Thermogutta terrifontis: one gene and its partner. The protein of the gene in region 1 interacts with the protein of each later gene in a pairwise test. Links are inferred from orthologs where the notes say so. Each region holds a gene or a part of one and is shown on either strand. Other genes may lie near its edges.

The links.
Region 2: the proteins of accC (region 1) and ribD interact in binary tests that used the Escherichia coli proteins (3 or more experiments, as listed by UniProt). The link is inferred for Thermogutta terrifontis from one-to-one orthologs.

Annotation. Positions count from the first base shown.
Region 1 is NZ_CP018477.1:1,033,764-1,041,585, forward strand. Bases 3,287-6,182 are described here. They hold accC (acetyl-CoA carboxylase biotin carboxylase subunit), read left to right. Parts: upstream 3,287-3,998; coding sequence 3,999-5,366; downstream 5,367-6,182. Other genes in these bases: THTE_RS03815 (M24 family metallopeptidase), read left to right, coding at 3,287-3,290; accB (acetyl-CoA carboxylase biotin carboxyl carrier protein), read left to right, coding at 3,357-3,923; THTE_RS03830 (6-phosphofructokinase), read left to right, coding at 5,530-6,182. Also shown: THTE_RS03810 (Gfo/Idh/MocA family protein), read left to right, coding at 112-1,596; more of THTE_RS03815, read left to right, coding at 2,181-3,286; more of THTE_RS03830, read left to right, coding at 6,183-6,894; THTE_RS17865 (bifunctional glycosyltransferase/class I SAM-dependent methyltransferase), read left to right, coding at 7,446-7,822. UniProt on the Escherichia coli protein: This protein is a component of the acetyl coenzyme A carboxylase complex; first, biotin carboxylase catalyzes the carboxylation of the carrier protein and then the transcarboxylase transfers the carboxyl group to form malonyl-CoA.
Region 2 is NZ_CP018477.1:3,176,624-3,184,500, reverse strand. What follows is about bases 3,204-6,154. They hold ribD (bifunctional diaminohydroxyphosphoribosylaminopyrimidine deaminase/5-amino-6-(5-phosphoribosylamino)uracil reductase RibD), read left to right. Parts: upstream 3,204-4,083; coding sequence 4,084-5,226; downstream 5,227-6,154. Other genes in these bases: THTE_RS11825 (glycoside hydrolase family 10-like protein), read left to right, coding at 5,243-6,154; THTE_RS11835 (radical SAM protein), read left to right, coding at 3,204-3,526. Also shown: THTE_RS11845 (biotin--[acetyl-CoA-carboxylase] ligase), read left to right, coding at 933-1,811; more of THTE_RS11835, read left to right, coding at 2,084-3,203; more of THTE_RS11825, read left to right, coding at 6,155-7,717. UniProt on the Escherichia coli protein: Converts 2,5-diamino-6-(ribosylamino)-4(3h)-pyrimidinone 5'-phosphate into 5-amino-6-(ribosylamino)-2,4(1h,3h)-pyrimidinedione 5'-phosphate.

The DNA of each region.
Region 1 (7,822 bases):
GATTGCTCGGAGGCTTAACTCCGCTTTGCCGGGCTTCTTGGGCAAGGGAGATACGACAAGGCGGCCTGAAGTGAAATGGCCGAATGCACCGCAAAACGAGGAGACCGCGTTATGAATTCCGATCGCACGCACTTGAGTCGTCGCGCGTTCATTCAGGAGAGCATTCTTGCTTCGCTGGCAGCGGGAGTACTTCCAGCGATGCCCCTTCGCGGAAGTGAGACTACGGCTCCTCAACCAGCAGCCAACCCGGGACCGAACGGAAAACTTCAGGTGGCGGTTTTAGGGGTGCGCGGTCGGGGGCAGGACCACGCCGCCGCGTACGCCTCGCGCTCTGACTGTCACGTTCTCTACCTCTGTGATGCCGATCGGGATGTGGGGCAGGCGTACCTCGAGCGGTTTGCCAGCCGATTTGGATATCGCCCGAAATTTGTCCAGGACCTCCGCGAGGTGATGGCCGATCCTGCCGTGGACATCGTTTCCATCGCCACGCCCAACCACTGGCACGCGCTGGCCTCAATTTGGGCAATTCAGGCGGGGAAGCATGTCTATGTGGAGAAACCCGTGAGCCACAATATCAGTGAGGGACGCCGCATCGTTCAGGCTGCCCGAAAATATCAGAAGCTTTGCCAGGGGGGAACCCAGCGGCGCTCCGAGGGACGCTACCGGGCGGCGGCCGAAGCCATCAAAGCCGGAAAAATCGGTAAAGTGACCCTCATCCGATGCGTCATGTACCGGCCGCGGAGTCCCATTGGGCCACCGGGTGATTACCCCATTCCGCCGGGGGTGGACTACAACCTCTGGGCCGGCCCGGCACCGATGGCCAAGGTCACACGCAAGTCTTTCCATTACGACTGGCACTGGTTCTGGGATTACGGCAATGGCGAAATCGGCAATAACTGCATCCATTGTGTGGACACGGCCCGGATTCTCGTGCCGTTCCGCACTCTTGGGCGGTGGGTTGTTAGTTACGGCGGGCGACTCGGCTTCCACGACGCTGGGGAAACCCCCAACACTCAGGTGGCGATCCACGACCTGGGGGATGGCGTGACGCTTGTCCAGGAAGTTCGCAATCACAAAACGGACAAGCCGTTTCTCAATGGCGCGGTGCTCATCGCGGGAGAGGAAGGATACATCGCGTGTGACCTGGGCGCCAACGTGGTCCTCTACGATCGAGCGGGAAATCCCAAGGAGAAACTTCCAAGTTCCGGCGGAGATCACTTCGCCAATTTTGTGGAGGCAGTCAAAGCTGGCCGTCAGGACATGCTCAACGCGGATGTCGAGGAGACGCATATTTCCACGGCTCTCACGCATCTGGCCAACATTTCGTATCTGCTCGGGCATCAGGCCGGTCATGACGAACTCGTCGCTGCGCTGAAGCCGCTCCAGGTCAACGAGGACTGCCTGGCCACTCTGAATGCCATTGAGGCCCATTTGAAAGAAAACGGCATCGACTTGCAAAAGGAACCGCTCACTTTGGGACCTCGGCTCGCGATTGATGCCGAGCACGAGAAGTTCATCGACAACCCGGATGCCGATCGGCTTCTCACGCGCGAGTACCGCGAGCCGTTCGTGGTGCCTCCGCCTGAAAAGCTGTGAACGGCAAATCTCCGTCCCAGCAATGCAATTGGCTCGCCCGAACAGCGGCTGCGAGTCGTCTTTGGCGGCCGATGAGCGAAATTTCTGACGGGTAGCGAAAAGCTGACCTTTTCCTAACCGTCGGTGCCGGCGTCACCGCCGCCACCACGTCTCGTGGCCACGGCTCCGCTTTGCCGACTCATTCGCATTTTTTACTGCGGACGGGGACCTTCATAGGTGTGCGTGTGGGAGCGAGATTCAATCCCGATGGCCTGCTGGTCAGCTCCGCTTTTGGAGCGACGTGCTTGTCACGTCCACGTTCCAACGTTTGGATCATTCAATTGACCCACCGTATTCCAACTTGGTTGAGTTGCTGGTTAAGCGGTAGGGGCAATTCATGAATTGTCGCTATGGCACGTTGTACTCGCGGCGTGTAGTAGGTTCTTGCAAAAGTGGGGATGGGTCAGCTCCGTTTTGAACGCCGCGTTAGTTGTGTCCGTGGCATTATGGCATCATGGCTAAAGCCAACGGTCGCACTTGTCTTGACGACAGCAATCTCGTAATTTAACGCCAATATCCTGGAGGACTCATCGGAGAACAGAAGTATGATGACGAAGCATGATCCGGCCTATTTCAATGAGCGGCGAGAGAAACTACGGCGCCGCATGAAACGCGAGCAACTGGTGGGCTTTCTGGTCAGCAAGCCCGAGAATGTCACCTATCTAACCGGCTTTAGCGGTGAGGACAGCTACCTGCTGGTCACGCTGGACCACGCCATTCTGATCAGCGACTCTCGATTCACGGAACAGATTCGCGAGGAGTGCCCGGGGCTGGAAGCCTATATCCGGCCGGGGGGCGTATCCCTTGTCCAGGCAGCCGCGCGACTGATCAAGAAAACCAAACTCAGCACAGTCGGAGTGGAGGCCGGCTCTCTTTCGGTGGCGTCGTTTGGCAAACTGCAGGATGCGGTTAACCGTGTGGAATTCGCTAAGACGGAAAACTGGATCGAAGAGCACCGGGCGATTAAGGACAAGGAAGAACTGCAAAGAATTCGCACGGCAGTGACGATTGCCCAACGGGCTTTCCAAGCCGTGAGGGCGACCCTTCGTCCCGATCAGTCGGAGAAGGAGGTGGCCGACTTGCTCGACCATCAGATGCGCTTGCTGGGGGCACGAAGGTCGGCGTTCCCCACGATTGTGGGGGTTGGTCCTCGGGCAGCGCTGCCGCATGTGATACCGACCTCAAAGAAAATTGGTGAAGATGTATTTGTTTTGGTAGATTGGGGGGCTGATGAAGGATGGTACAAGAGCGACTTGACCCGCGTCATCCCAACTGGTAGAATCGCCCCAAAGTTCGCGAAAGTCTATACCACCGTTCTCAAGGCCCAAAAAGCGGCGATTGATGCGATCCGGCCGGGGGTCACGGCGGAGGACGTGGATCGCGCCGCTCGGCAGGTCATTGAGGAAGCGGGGCTCGGCCGCCTCTTTGGGCACGGTCTGGGACACGGGGTGGGGCTCGAAATCCACGAACTCCCACGCCTGGGGCCCAAGGTGCAGACCGTTCTACGGCCGGGGATGGTGGTAACCGTCGAGCCGGGTATCTACATCCCAAACTGGGGTGGGGTCCGGCTCGAGGACGACGTTCTGGTCACCCGGGATGGACACGAGGTCCTTACCAGCCTTCCCAAAGAGTTGGACGAGGTGAGTACACTCTGACGACGCCTGACAGGTCTCTGAGGATAATCGAGGAAAGTTCACTTCCAGCTATAGAATGACTCGCCTATGGGTTCAAACGCTCCCGACGCTCAAAAGCAAGAACCGCCCCAGCCGGATGTGTTTGATGTGGCCCGTGTTCGGGAACTCATTGAGTTGATGCGGGCACACGACCTCAGCGAGATTGACCTGAGGTCCGGGGAGAAGCGAATTCGCCTCCGCCGCGGGCCGGAAGTCGTGCCCACTCCAGCGGGTGCCCCGATACCGATGTGGATGCCCTCGCTGCCTCCTGGAGTTGCCCCATCGGTCGCGGCACCGGCGGCACAGCCCCCGGCTCCTTCGGAGCCGCCGGTTCGGGAGACTGAGACGCCGCCTCCTCCCAAGGAAGAAAACATCGCCTACATCCGCAGTCCGATGGTGGGAACCTTTTATTCGGCCCCGGACCCCGATTCTCCCCCCTATGTGAAGGTGGGCGACCACGTCAATCCGGAAACCATTGTGGGTATTGTGGAGGCCATGAAGGTCTTCAACGAGTTGCCGGCAGAAATTTCTGGAAAAATTGTGGCCGTTCTGGTCGAAAATGGCGAGCCGGTGGAGTACGGGCAGCCCCTGTTCAAGGTGGATACGCAGGGCTGAGGGAGGGGCTCGCTAACCGCGTCGCTCGGCGTTCTCGGGAAGAAGTCTGCCACCGCCTCACACGCTCAATCGCTTATGTTCAAACGGATTCTGATTGCCAATCGAGGAGAAATCGCCCTTCGGGTGCTACGAGCCTGTCGCGAGATGGGCATCGAAACGGTAGCCGTCTTCAGCGAAGCGGATCGCGGGTCGGCTTATCTGGAGCTTGCGAACGAGGCGTACTGCATCGGACCGGCCAAGGCTTCTGAAAGTTATCTCCGTTACGATCGCGTGATCAGCGCCGCCGAGATCGGGAATGCTCAGGCGATTCATCCCGGGTACGGGTTTCTCTCCGAGAATGCTCACTTTGCGGAAGTCTGCCGTAGTTGCCAGATTGAGTTTATCGGTCCTCCGCACGAGGCGATGGCACTGTTAGGGGATAAAAACGCGGCGCGGGCCCTGGCCAAGAAGGTCGGGGTGCCGGTGGTACCGGGAAGCGAGGGCACAGTAGAGACGGAGGCAGAGGCCCTCCGGGTTGCCCGGGAGATCGGTTATCCGGTCCTCATCAAGGCGGCGGCCGGAGGCGGTGGCAAGGGAATGCGCATTGCCGTCAACGAACATTCTCTCAAGTCCGCTCTCCAGCAAGCGCAGCAGGAGGCTGAAGCCGCCTTTGGGAATGGTGCCGTTTATCTGGAAAAATACATCGAGCATCCCCGGCATGTGGAGGTCCAGGCCATCGGGGATCACTACGGCAATGTCGTCCATCTCTGGGAGCGGGACTGCACGATCCAACGCCGTCATCAAAAGTTGATTGAGGAAAGTCCCGCCCCCAATCTGCCTCGCGAAGTCCGCCAGGCGATTTGTGAGTCGGCTGTGAAACTCCTGAAAGCCGCGAATTATTACAACGCGGGGACTGTCGAGTTCCTGGTGGATCGGCAATTCAACTTCTATTTCATCGAGGTCAATGCCCGGATTCAGGTGGAACATCCCGTCACGGAGATGGTGACCGGGCTGGATCTCATCAAGCTCCAGATCAAGGTGGCAGCGGGAGAGCCGTTGCCATTCAAACAGGAAGACGTGGAGCACCGCGGGGTGGCCATCGAATGCCGGATCAACGCGGAAGATCCCGAGCGGGGATTTCGGCCGTCGCCGGGTCGAATCGAACGGATTTTTGTACCAGGAGGCCCCGGGGTTCGGTTCGATTCCCACGTGTATCCTGGATATGTGGTGTCGCCGCATTATGATTCAATGATTGGCAAGCTGATTGTGCACCGGCCCACAAGGGCCGAGGCGATCGCGGCGATGAAAAGCGCCCTGGAGGAGTTGCGGATCGAAGGGATCAAAACAACGGTTGAGCTGAGCAAGGCGATCCTCTCTCACCCGACGTTTGTCGACGCGCGGGCGGACACCACCTTCGTGGAGCGAACATTTCTCCCCAGCCAGCAGCAGGAGGAGAAAAAGTAACGCCACGTGCGGCGACAGGGGGACAGAAAAACCGGACATCGCGCCGGGCGTAATAAATAGAGAACGGGGCAGATTCTGGTCCACGTGGGGCTTTCCGTGAGGGACTGTCGTCATTCGGGGAATGAAGAGTCGTTCGGTTCTGTGACAAAGAGGTGAATTGGGTATGAGTCAGGCCTTGAAAAGTCCGGACAAGGTAGAATCGCCGATCAAGCGTGTGGCCATCTTGTTCTCCGGTGGGCCGGCGCCCGCCGCCAATGCGGTGATCGCCAGTGCCGCGATTGCGTTTTCTCGGATGGGGATTGAGGTGCTGGGCATTCGCCAGGGCTACACGCATCTGATGGAATATACGCCTGACAAGCCTCTCCAGGAGGGTAAGCACTTCATTCGTCTGCGCCACGAGGATCTGGAGTTGGTGCGAAGTCAGCAGGGGATTATTATCGGGACTGCCCGCGCGAACCCTGGAAAAGGGGTCCATACGTACGAAGACCTGGACGACCCCGCGAAGACCGCCCCGCTGAAAACGGTCCATGAGGCGCTGTCATCGCTGGGCGTAGATGCTCTCATTTCCATCGGTGGTGATGATACATTGACCACCGCGGCAAAGTTCAAACTCTTTCAGGATCGCCATCCCAACTTGGGACGCAGAATTGCCGTGGTGCATCTCCCCAAAACCATTGACAACGACTACGAGGGGATCGATTTCACATTCGGATATTTCACCGCGGTGGATATGCTCGCCACCCAGGTTCGCAATCTGCTCGCCGATGCCCGGGCGGCCGGGGCCTACTTCTTTGTTCAAGTCATGGGACGCAAGGCTGGTTGGCTGGCCTACGGAGCAGGAATCGCTGGGGAGGCGTCTCTTATCATCAGTTTGGAAGATATTCCGCCGGAATGGTGGACCACGGAAGAGACCATCAACCCGAAAACAGGGCAAAAGGTGATCGATCCCGAGACAGGAAAACCCCAAATACGGGAAATCATCAACCTTAAGGCCCTGGCCAACCGCGTCGTGGACACGATCATCGCGCGGGAGAAGGAGGGCAAGTCTTACGGCGTGGTGGTGTTTGCCGAAGGCATGGGCGAATACTTCCCGCTGGAGGAGCTCCGCAAGTGCGTTTCGGAAGAGGAGTTTGCCCAGCTCGAACCGGACCCGTTCGGACATTTCCCCGTTTCTCAAATCAAGTTCACGGGCCGTATCGCGCGGCTTGTCAACGATCTTTACGTGGAACGCACAGGCAAGAAGAAAAAACGGATCAACAGTTTGCAGTTCGGCTACGAAGTCCGTTGCCATCGCCCCACGGCGTTTGACATCATTCTCGGCAGCCAGCTCGGGGTAGGTGCGTATCGGGCTCTCATTGAACGGAAACTCGACGGCGTGATGGTTAGCGTCAGCGGTCAGTTGCAGTTGCTCTATCCGCGGTTTGAAGAACTCATGCAGACCGGCAAATTGCGGGCAAAGGAGCGTCTCATCCGTCCCGACGAGGATTTCCATCAACTGCCGCGGTACCTGGAGACCCGCGTCGACTGAGTGCCTCAGCCAGGGATCCGGCCCCCGGATGCGTCCAAATCCCAGGCCATCCCGACAGTCGCCCAATTAAGGCGGGATTGTGCCTGTTGATGGCTTGCTGTTGAGTCATCCTGGCGAAAGCGGACTGGATCTCTCAAAAGGCAGTCCGCTGGCTGATTGGTTGGACATTGCTTACTCCCCATGGCGGCGATTGGTCGCCGCTTTTTTGTTTGTAGCCGGGGCCGCAGGAACGGAGCCGGTCGGCCGATACCGCGGGAGCGGGTGCAACAGACGCAAAAATCGATGTTTTCGACCAGCAAGGTGCGACGCTATATTAAAAAATCGCCGTTGTTTTGATAGCAACCGTCTCCTATGGGAAAGGATTCCCTATGGCCACTTCAGGGGTTTCAAAACCGGAAGTCTTATCGTCTGTTTGTTGTAACGAGCAGGCAAGGAGGCCATGCCGCGAGGCCGACGAATCTTTGGAAAGTTTCCCTCGGAGGGCGACGGGAACACTCGCCGCCGTAAAGGGCGATTCCTCGGAGAAGGTGGCATTTCGGAAATTATCGGTCTTGATTCCCGTATACAACGAAAGGTGGACGCTTGCGGAAGTCGTTCGCCGGGTCCTGGCGGCTCCCGTATCTCTTGGCATGGAAATCGTCATCGTGGATGACGGCTCCACGGATGGATCGTACGAACTGGCTCTGCGATTGGCCGAACAGGATTCGCGGATCAAAGTGATTCGCCACCGCAGAAACATGGGGAAAGGGGCGGCCATTCGCACAGCTATTTCTCACCTTTCCGGAGACATTGCCGTCATTCAGGATGCCGATTTCGAGTATGATCCCCAGGATTTTCCGGCTCTTCTTGCGCCGATTCTCAAAGGGCAGGCCGACGCGGTTTTCGGTTCCCGGTTTATCGGTCACACCCGTCGGGTGCTCTTCTTCTG
Region 2 (7,877 bases), 2.1 Mb from region 1 along the record:
TTATTGCAATTGGTTTCCCGGCGACGCGAAAGCTCAGCGGGGTGACAAAAGTTAGGCACAGTGCAGATCAGTCCTTGCCGACCACTCGAGAAATGTTAGCACCTTAAGCCGACGATGAGCGTATGCCACTTGCCGAGAAGTGTCAATACCCCCCATGTGGCGGAGCGCGGTGTCGAGTGACGCTCGGTGGAGTCTGGTGTCGATTGCCGCGTTGGGGGATAACTCTCCAAGCTGCCCGGTTGGCAAAATCAGTTTTCTGGAGCCACCACGTCTCGGCGGACGGTTTTCCGACTCGTTTTCCTGGCGGAAGCGTGCTCGAGGAGATTGAAAATCCGAGCATGGCCCGGGAACTGCGAGGAAGAAGAGCATGCGGTAGCAGAAGGCCAGTGGTGGAAGACAAAAACCCAGGCAGCAGAGAGGGTGGAGCCCCTTGCGTTGCAGACGCTTTCGTCCAGAAGGCGAGTTAGGAGATTGAAACTGGACAAATCAGGAAAGGTCACAGGAGAAGAATCAGTGGGTGCGTCGGGCAGGCAGGCTGGAAATAGGTGTATTTGAGAGACAGCAAGCTGATCCTTGAAGGAAAAAATGCCTCGGAACGGCGTTTTGTGGGCTTGTAATGCTCACTCCGCGCAGACCGTCATCTTGCATGAGCGTTTTAACGCTTGCGCAGTTTCACAGCCTGTAACGGGCTTCTCCACACAGACCGGGCACGACAGGCGTGCCCCCCTGGGAGGGACCTGCTTGTCAGGTCCATTTTTCCAGGAGGGATGATCCGCGGACGCTTGTTCTTCGGGTTTCGGCGAAGGCGTACGATCCCGATCGGAGGAAGGGCGGAACCTGAGAAGCCGTAAGCACGGATTTCCGACTTCCAAGCGGGTTCCAAGCGGGGCGAGAATGTTGTACCAGACCAAACGTGAGAAAGGAATCGACCAATGCAAGAGAGTTGCCCACCACCATTGGACCTTGCTAGAGTCATCCGAGAAACTTTTGTTCAAGATGGTGAAGTTTGGCAAACAATAGACTCTACAAACAATTGGGCCAAGACACTTATTCTACGCCCCGATCTCCCACTGCCATTTCTCGTGGCGGCCGAGCATCAAACAGCGGGAAGGGGACGGGGCAGCCGCCGTTGGTGGACCGGGCAGGGAAGCCTCGCCTTCTCAGTGATCCTGGCCCCGCCCATGTCACCCAGTAGAACGCCTACCCCCCCAAGTGAGGCAACGGGTCAACACAATCGGCTGAAAACATCTGAAGAAACTGAGTCCGGGCAAGGACCCACCGCGGGCTTTCTTGGACTCCTGGGGGCTCTGAGTGTCTGCCAGGCCATTCGGCCCCTCGTGCCACCGACAGTTCCCGTGGGGCTTCACTGGCCGAACGACGTGTACGTGGCGGGACGAAAAATCGCTGGAATTCTCGTCGAGGTGGCCGCCAACCAGCGCGCCATTTTTGGGATTGGGGTGAATGTGAATAATATGGCTCGGGAAGCCCCCAAGGAGCTTCAGCCTATCGTGACCAGCCTCCGCGACATCTGCGGTACCTTCTTGGACCGAACCGACGTGCTGATCAGCATTCTTCGTCATATGGAAAGCCATCTCGAAGCTCTTTCGCACAATCCCGCAGGCCTGACCAGTGAGGCAGATCGCCTCTGTCTCCAGAAAGGGCATCAACTCATCCTGGAGACAGAGAAACAGCAATACGAAGGAATTTGCCGCGGTATCGACGGCACAGGTGCCATTCTCCTGGAAACACCCGAAGGCGTGCGCAAGTTCATGAGCGGAACCATTGTCCGCAGTCGCGAAATGCTGGAGTAATAAGCCACCCACAACGTAAATGATTCGCTTTGTGGTGATCATGGGGTGGTTTGTCCTTTGTGTTCCACGGTTCCTAAAATTGAACAAGGATCGGGAAAAAAGGGACATCACGATCTGGTACCGCGAATCCCGGCCCGGCCCGGCACTCAAAGTTTCGCAGAAACTTTTGTTCCTTTCCTTGCGGGTAACCGTTCATCAAAGAGTCCCAAGAATATTTGTGACGGGTGATTCTTCCCGAGATAATCGACCGGCGAACTTACGACCGCAGCTTTATGAGCACAAACACCGTTATTGAACAGAACATCGACTGGGGGTTTTTAGAAAGATACCTCGCCGAGCGGGATCCCCATTTTGCCCGGCACTGGGAGCTTTTGCGCGAGGCCCGGGCGAGTCTCGAAGAGAATATAATCGTTTCTCGGGGAGAAACCGGACAGACCATCGCTTCCTCCTTCGCCGAGCGTGTGGAGCGACTGCGCTACCAGCTTCTCCATGAGCGGGAAGAAGTCCTTGACGGGGAGGACTTTCGTGCCGCCGAGATGCTGGACCTCCTGTTCGCCCGGCTCAGTGGCCAAGGTGATCGAACTCCGCGCCGGGCAATCCAGGTGGTTCATGACGAGAGCGTGGCAGCGGAAGCAGTGGCTCAACTGGAGGCATGTCTGGATCGCCAGCGACCTCTCGAAGATGTGCTGGCCAGTGCCCGACGGCTGACCCGCGAGCATTTTGCTGTCTCTCCCACCGTGCATGGAGGACGGGAACAGGATCAGGCCGGTCCGAACGGTTCGACGGGCTGGCGGGTTCTTGTGTACGCTCCCCTTTACTTATCGAGCTACTGCGTGAACTACTGTCTGTACTGCGGATTCCGCTTTCCAGAAAAGGTACCGCGGCGGTGGCTCACGACGGAAGAGGCCCTCGAGCAGGCACAAATCCTCACAAACCGGGGAATGCGACACATCCTGCTTGTTGCGGGAGATTATCCTCAGAAAACCGACGTTGAATACTACAGCGAGATCATCCGGGCGATTCGAGGGCAATTTCCCGTCAGTCTTGCGGTTGAGATTGCCCCACAATCCACGGCCGGATATGCGGCCCTGGTGGAAGCCGGCATCATTGGGGTGACCCTCTACCAGGAGACGTACGATTGGCAGCTTTATCAACATTTCCATCCCCGCGGGCCCAAATCGCACTATGCCTGGCGACTCGAAGGCCTCGAGCGAGCGGCGGAAGGCGGGGTGAAGCGTTTGGGGTTGGGAATTCTGCTTGGGCTGGGCGATCCTTTGCCCGATGCCAAAGCCATGGTCCGCCACGCGGCCTATCTGAAAGAGCGATTTGCTGATCGTCGCATCGCGTTCAGCCTGCCGCGGATTCACGAAGGGCCGGCCGACTTCGTGATTCCGCATCCTGTGGATGACGAAACTCTCATCCGCCTTTACTGTGGGTTGCGGCACGCCTTTCCTCAGGCCGAATTGGTCCTTTCCACGCGGGAGCCGCCCTCACTGCGAGATCTTCTCGCCCAAACATGTATCACCCAAATGAGCGCCGCCAGTTCCACGGTGCCCGGCGGTTATCGCGCAGGTGCAGAGGCTGTGGAAGACCAGGACGGTGGTCAGTTTCCCGTGGTGGACCGACGTCCGGTGGAAGAGGTGGTGGCCATGTTACGAGACGCCGGGCATCATGTGACGTGGCAGGTTCCAGAGTTCGCGCCAGTGACAAAGTGATATAAGGCACAACAATTCAGCGAGTGTGTCGAACTGCCATCAGCGTCGATCGGGATACCAGCCTGCTTCTGACCTATTCCTTTGTTAAGGAGTTAGGAAAAAGCGAAGCTTGAATGCGTCGCCGGGGAAATTTGCGGATTATCCCTCCCGAAATCTGACGGCGTCTGGTCTCGTCCTAGCCAAAAAGATTTCTGTTTCGGTACAATATCCGGCGTGGGTTCTTCGACTGAAGTAGTAGCTGTCCTGATGTGACGAGCAGTATATCCCGCGGAGGGGAAGCCGCGAGCTGACCCGGTGCTCAGCCCGACCGGTGCGCTGAGACGAAATATGGTCGGGACGGAGGCTGCGTCTTTCTTCGGGAATGTACAGGGCGCTCGGGATCGAAGGGGCTGCGATCTCACAGCGGACAGAATGCGCCACGTGCGCGATGGTCCCGGAAAGTAAGAGTCCGGACCAAGCTCCGGTCGCGGGAAAACAAAAGTGAGCGCGACGCAAGATAACAGCGTTTGTTCTCGCTCGCGTTGACAACATTTTTGTTTGCAGCAAAGGGGAGCACCATGGATCAGATGGAACTCGATGCCTGGCACATGCGGCGAGCGTTAAGCTTGGCGGCTCTGGGCAAGGGCGCTGTGGAGCCCAATCCGATGGTGGGCTGTGTCATCGCACGAGGGGCCGAGATTATTGGCGAGGGGTGGCACCGCGCTTATGGTCAGCCGCACGCGGAGGTGGAAGCCCTTCGCATGGCAGGCGACCGGGCAGCCGGAGCCACAATGTATGTCACGCTGGAGCCTTGCTGCCATTTTGGTAAAACGCCCCCCTGCACGGATGCCATTATTCGGGCGGGGATCCGTCGTGTGGTGGCCGCCATGGCGGACCCCTTTTCGCTTGTCCACGGCCAGGGAATCGCTCGTCTGCGAGAAGCCGGGATCGAAGTCGTTGTCGGCCTCATGGAGCAGGAAGCGCGACGTTTGAACGCCCCCTACCTCAAGTTGCTTTCCACGCAACGGCCGTGGGTGATTGCCAAGTGGGCGATGACGGTTGATGGGAAGATCGCCACGGCGACTGGGGAAAGCCGATGGATCAGTGGGGAAGAATCGCGTCGAAAGGTTCACGCACTTCGCGGCCGTGTGGATGGAATCGCGGTAGGGATTGGCACAGTGGAAACGGACGATCCGCTGCTGACGGCCCGGCCGCCTGGCCCCAGAATTGCCGTGCGCATCGTTCTGGACTCACGTGCCCGGCTGTCGCCCCACAGTCGTCTCGTTCAGACCGCCCGGGAATTCCCTGTCCTGGTCGCGGTGTCAGCACAAGCCGACGGCGAGGCTCGCCGGAAGCTGGAGGCTGCCGGATGCGAAGTGCTGGAATGCCCCGGTAAAACACGGTCCGAGCGTTTGCAGGCCCTCCTTGACGAACTGGGACGCCGCCGCATGACCAACGTCCTGTTTGAAGGCGGAAGCCAGGTGCTCGGTGAGCTGTTCGACCATCAACTCGTGGACGAGGTGCACGTGTTTGTTGCTCCCAAAATTGTGGGCGGTCAAAATGGGCGGACACCCGTAGCGGGGAGGGGTGTGACAAAGATGGCGGAGGCCCTCCACCTCTCGAATGTAACCTGGGAACGCGTCGGGGATGATCTGTATCTGCACGGCTACATCTCGCGTTCCGCGTCGGATATCAATCATTTGGCAGGCACGACAGATTGATACAGGGAGACATCGCATGCAACCGCTGGTCTGCCGACAAAATCTAATTGGCTTGACACTTGCCCTGCTCGGCTTGCTCACCCTGCCCGTGGTAGCGACGGCGCAAACCGCGGGGACGCAGGAAATCGTCCTGGAAGGCGTAAATTACGGGAACGAAGCGGAGGCTCAGGGGGCGTGGCATCCCAGTGAACGTACGGCACCGGTACGGCTTGTCCGCGAGGACGGCACGGTGGCTTTGGAAGTCGCCCTGCCGTTTGCGTCTCAGCCAGCCTGGCCGCGAAGCGTCCATGACCGCCGGGTATCGCTGGATCTGTCGCGCCCCGGCGAGTTCCTGTTGGAAGTTTCGGTAGAGCCGGTGGAAGCTGTTGGGTATATCTCGCTCTATTTTCGCAGCGGGGAGGGTTGGTATGCTGCCTCGGGTAGTGTGACGCGACCGGGGCGTCAGGTACTGCGATTCCGCAAATCCGACTTCCGTACCGAGGAACGTCCTCAAGGGTGGCACCAGATCGACGGTATCCGTATTTCATTTTGGCGGGGCCAGAACCTGGATGGCCGGGCGCGAATTTATCGCCTCGTTGCCGTCCGGCACGCCATCGCGATTCTCGGGCCAGCCGCAGCGATTTACGGCCGCGATCCCGAATACCGCACCGCGAGGGAAACCCTCCAGCGATTCGCCAGGCTGCTTGATGACCTCGGCCTTGAGTACGACGAATGGGACGATGCCTCCCCGAACCCACAGATCTGGGCGGAACAGAAGGTCATCATTGTGCCCTATCATCCACGTCTGACCCCGGACGCGACCAAGGCGCTGGCCGAGGCCATCCGACAGGGAACCCGGGTGTTTCTCAACTACCAGGCGCCGGCGGAGTTGCTCGGGCTGCTGGGAATTGGAAAGACCCGATGGGTGGGACAGCAGTTCCCGGGCCAGTTCGCGGAAGTGCGTTTCGACCGCCAAATTCTTCCCGATCTGCCCGAGGTAATGCGTCAAAGCTCGTGGAACGTCACGGAAGCGGAACCGGCCGCTGCCGATGCGCAAGTGATTGGATGGTGGTACACGGCTTCAGGTGAAGCGACGCGAAAACCGGCCATGATTCTTTCACCCCGGGGTGCGTTTTTCAGCCATATTCTTCTAGACGGGGACACAGAGAATCAGCGGTTGATGCTGGCCGCCGTTCTCTCCGCACTGCTTCCCGAACTGAAAACCGAAATCACCCGGGGACTTTTGACACGAGCGGTTCAGGTGGGGCATCTGACCAGTCTCGATGAGTTGCGCGCCTGGTTGAAGACGTATCTCCCCGATTCCACCCATCCAGCCTGGCAATCTTTCGCAGAAGCCGAACAAAAACTTCTTGCCGTTCGTGAGGCCCAATCGCAGGGAAAAGCACCTTCCATCAATTTGCGAGAACTCCAGCAACTTCGGGGAAAACTTATTCAGGCGTACCTGTCCGCCCAGCCAAGCCCCCATGTCGAAGGCCGAGCGTACTGGAATCATTCCGGGCTGGGCGCCTACCCTGGCAATTGGGAACGCACAGCCAGGGAACTTGCCGAAGCGGGCTTCAACATGGTGCTGCCCAATATGCTGTGGGCCGGTCTGGCTCACTATGCAAGCGACATCCTTCCACGAAGCGAAGCCTTCCAAAAATACGGGGACCAAATTGAGCAATGCGTGGCGGCCTGCCATCGGCACGGCCTGGAGGTGCACGTGTGGAAGGTCAATTTCAATTTGAGTAACGCCCCGCAATCGTTCATTGATCAGATGCGGGCAGCGGGGCGGACCCAAATGACACGACGCGGCGAACCCAGCAACTGGCTCTGCCCCTCGCATCCAGAGAATCAGCGTCTGGAAGTGGAGACCATGTTGGAGGTCGTCCGCAAGTACCCGGTGGACGGCATCCATTTTGACTACATCCGCTATCCCGGTCCTGACAATTGTTTTTGCCCGGGCTGCCGCCAGCGATTTGAAGCCGAAATGGGTGTGAAGGTCGCCCAATGGCCACACGATTGTGTCTCGGGCCCCCTGCGTTCCCAATATCTGGAATGGCGACGGCGGAATATCACGCGGGTGGTGGAGGCTGTTTCCCGGGAAGCCCGCCAGATTCGGCCGGGAATCAAAATCTCAGCTGCCGTGTTTGCCGAGTATCCGGCCTGCAGGGATTCTGTCGGTCAGGATTGGGTGAGCTGGGTTCATGCGGGCTACCTCGACTTCGTGTGTCCCATGGACTACACGAACAACCACGAACAGTTTGTCCGCTGGGTGAAAAACCAGTGGCAGGCCACGCAGGGAAAAATTCCCATGTATCCCGGGATCGGCGCTTACCGACTGGATGGTCCCGATCAGGTGGTGGCACAGATTGCGCTTGCCCGGCTTGCCGGTGTTCCCGGCTTCACCATTTTCAACCTCGATGAGCAGTCTCCCAAGACGATCTTCCCCGCGGTGAAGATGGGCGCTACCCGCACTCCGGCGACACCGCCCCACCGCACGCGGCGGTAACCACAACGCGTTGGAGAAACACGGAGCCACCTGCCCATCACGTTCGGCTGTCAGTTTGGATAATTCACCTCTCTTTCTCTGGACACGACCAGCGTGCCCTTCCGGAGATCCGCTCGCCAGATCCCCGTTCCAGCGCTGGATAGTGGCCCCTTCACCGAGT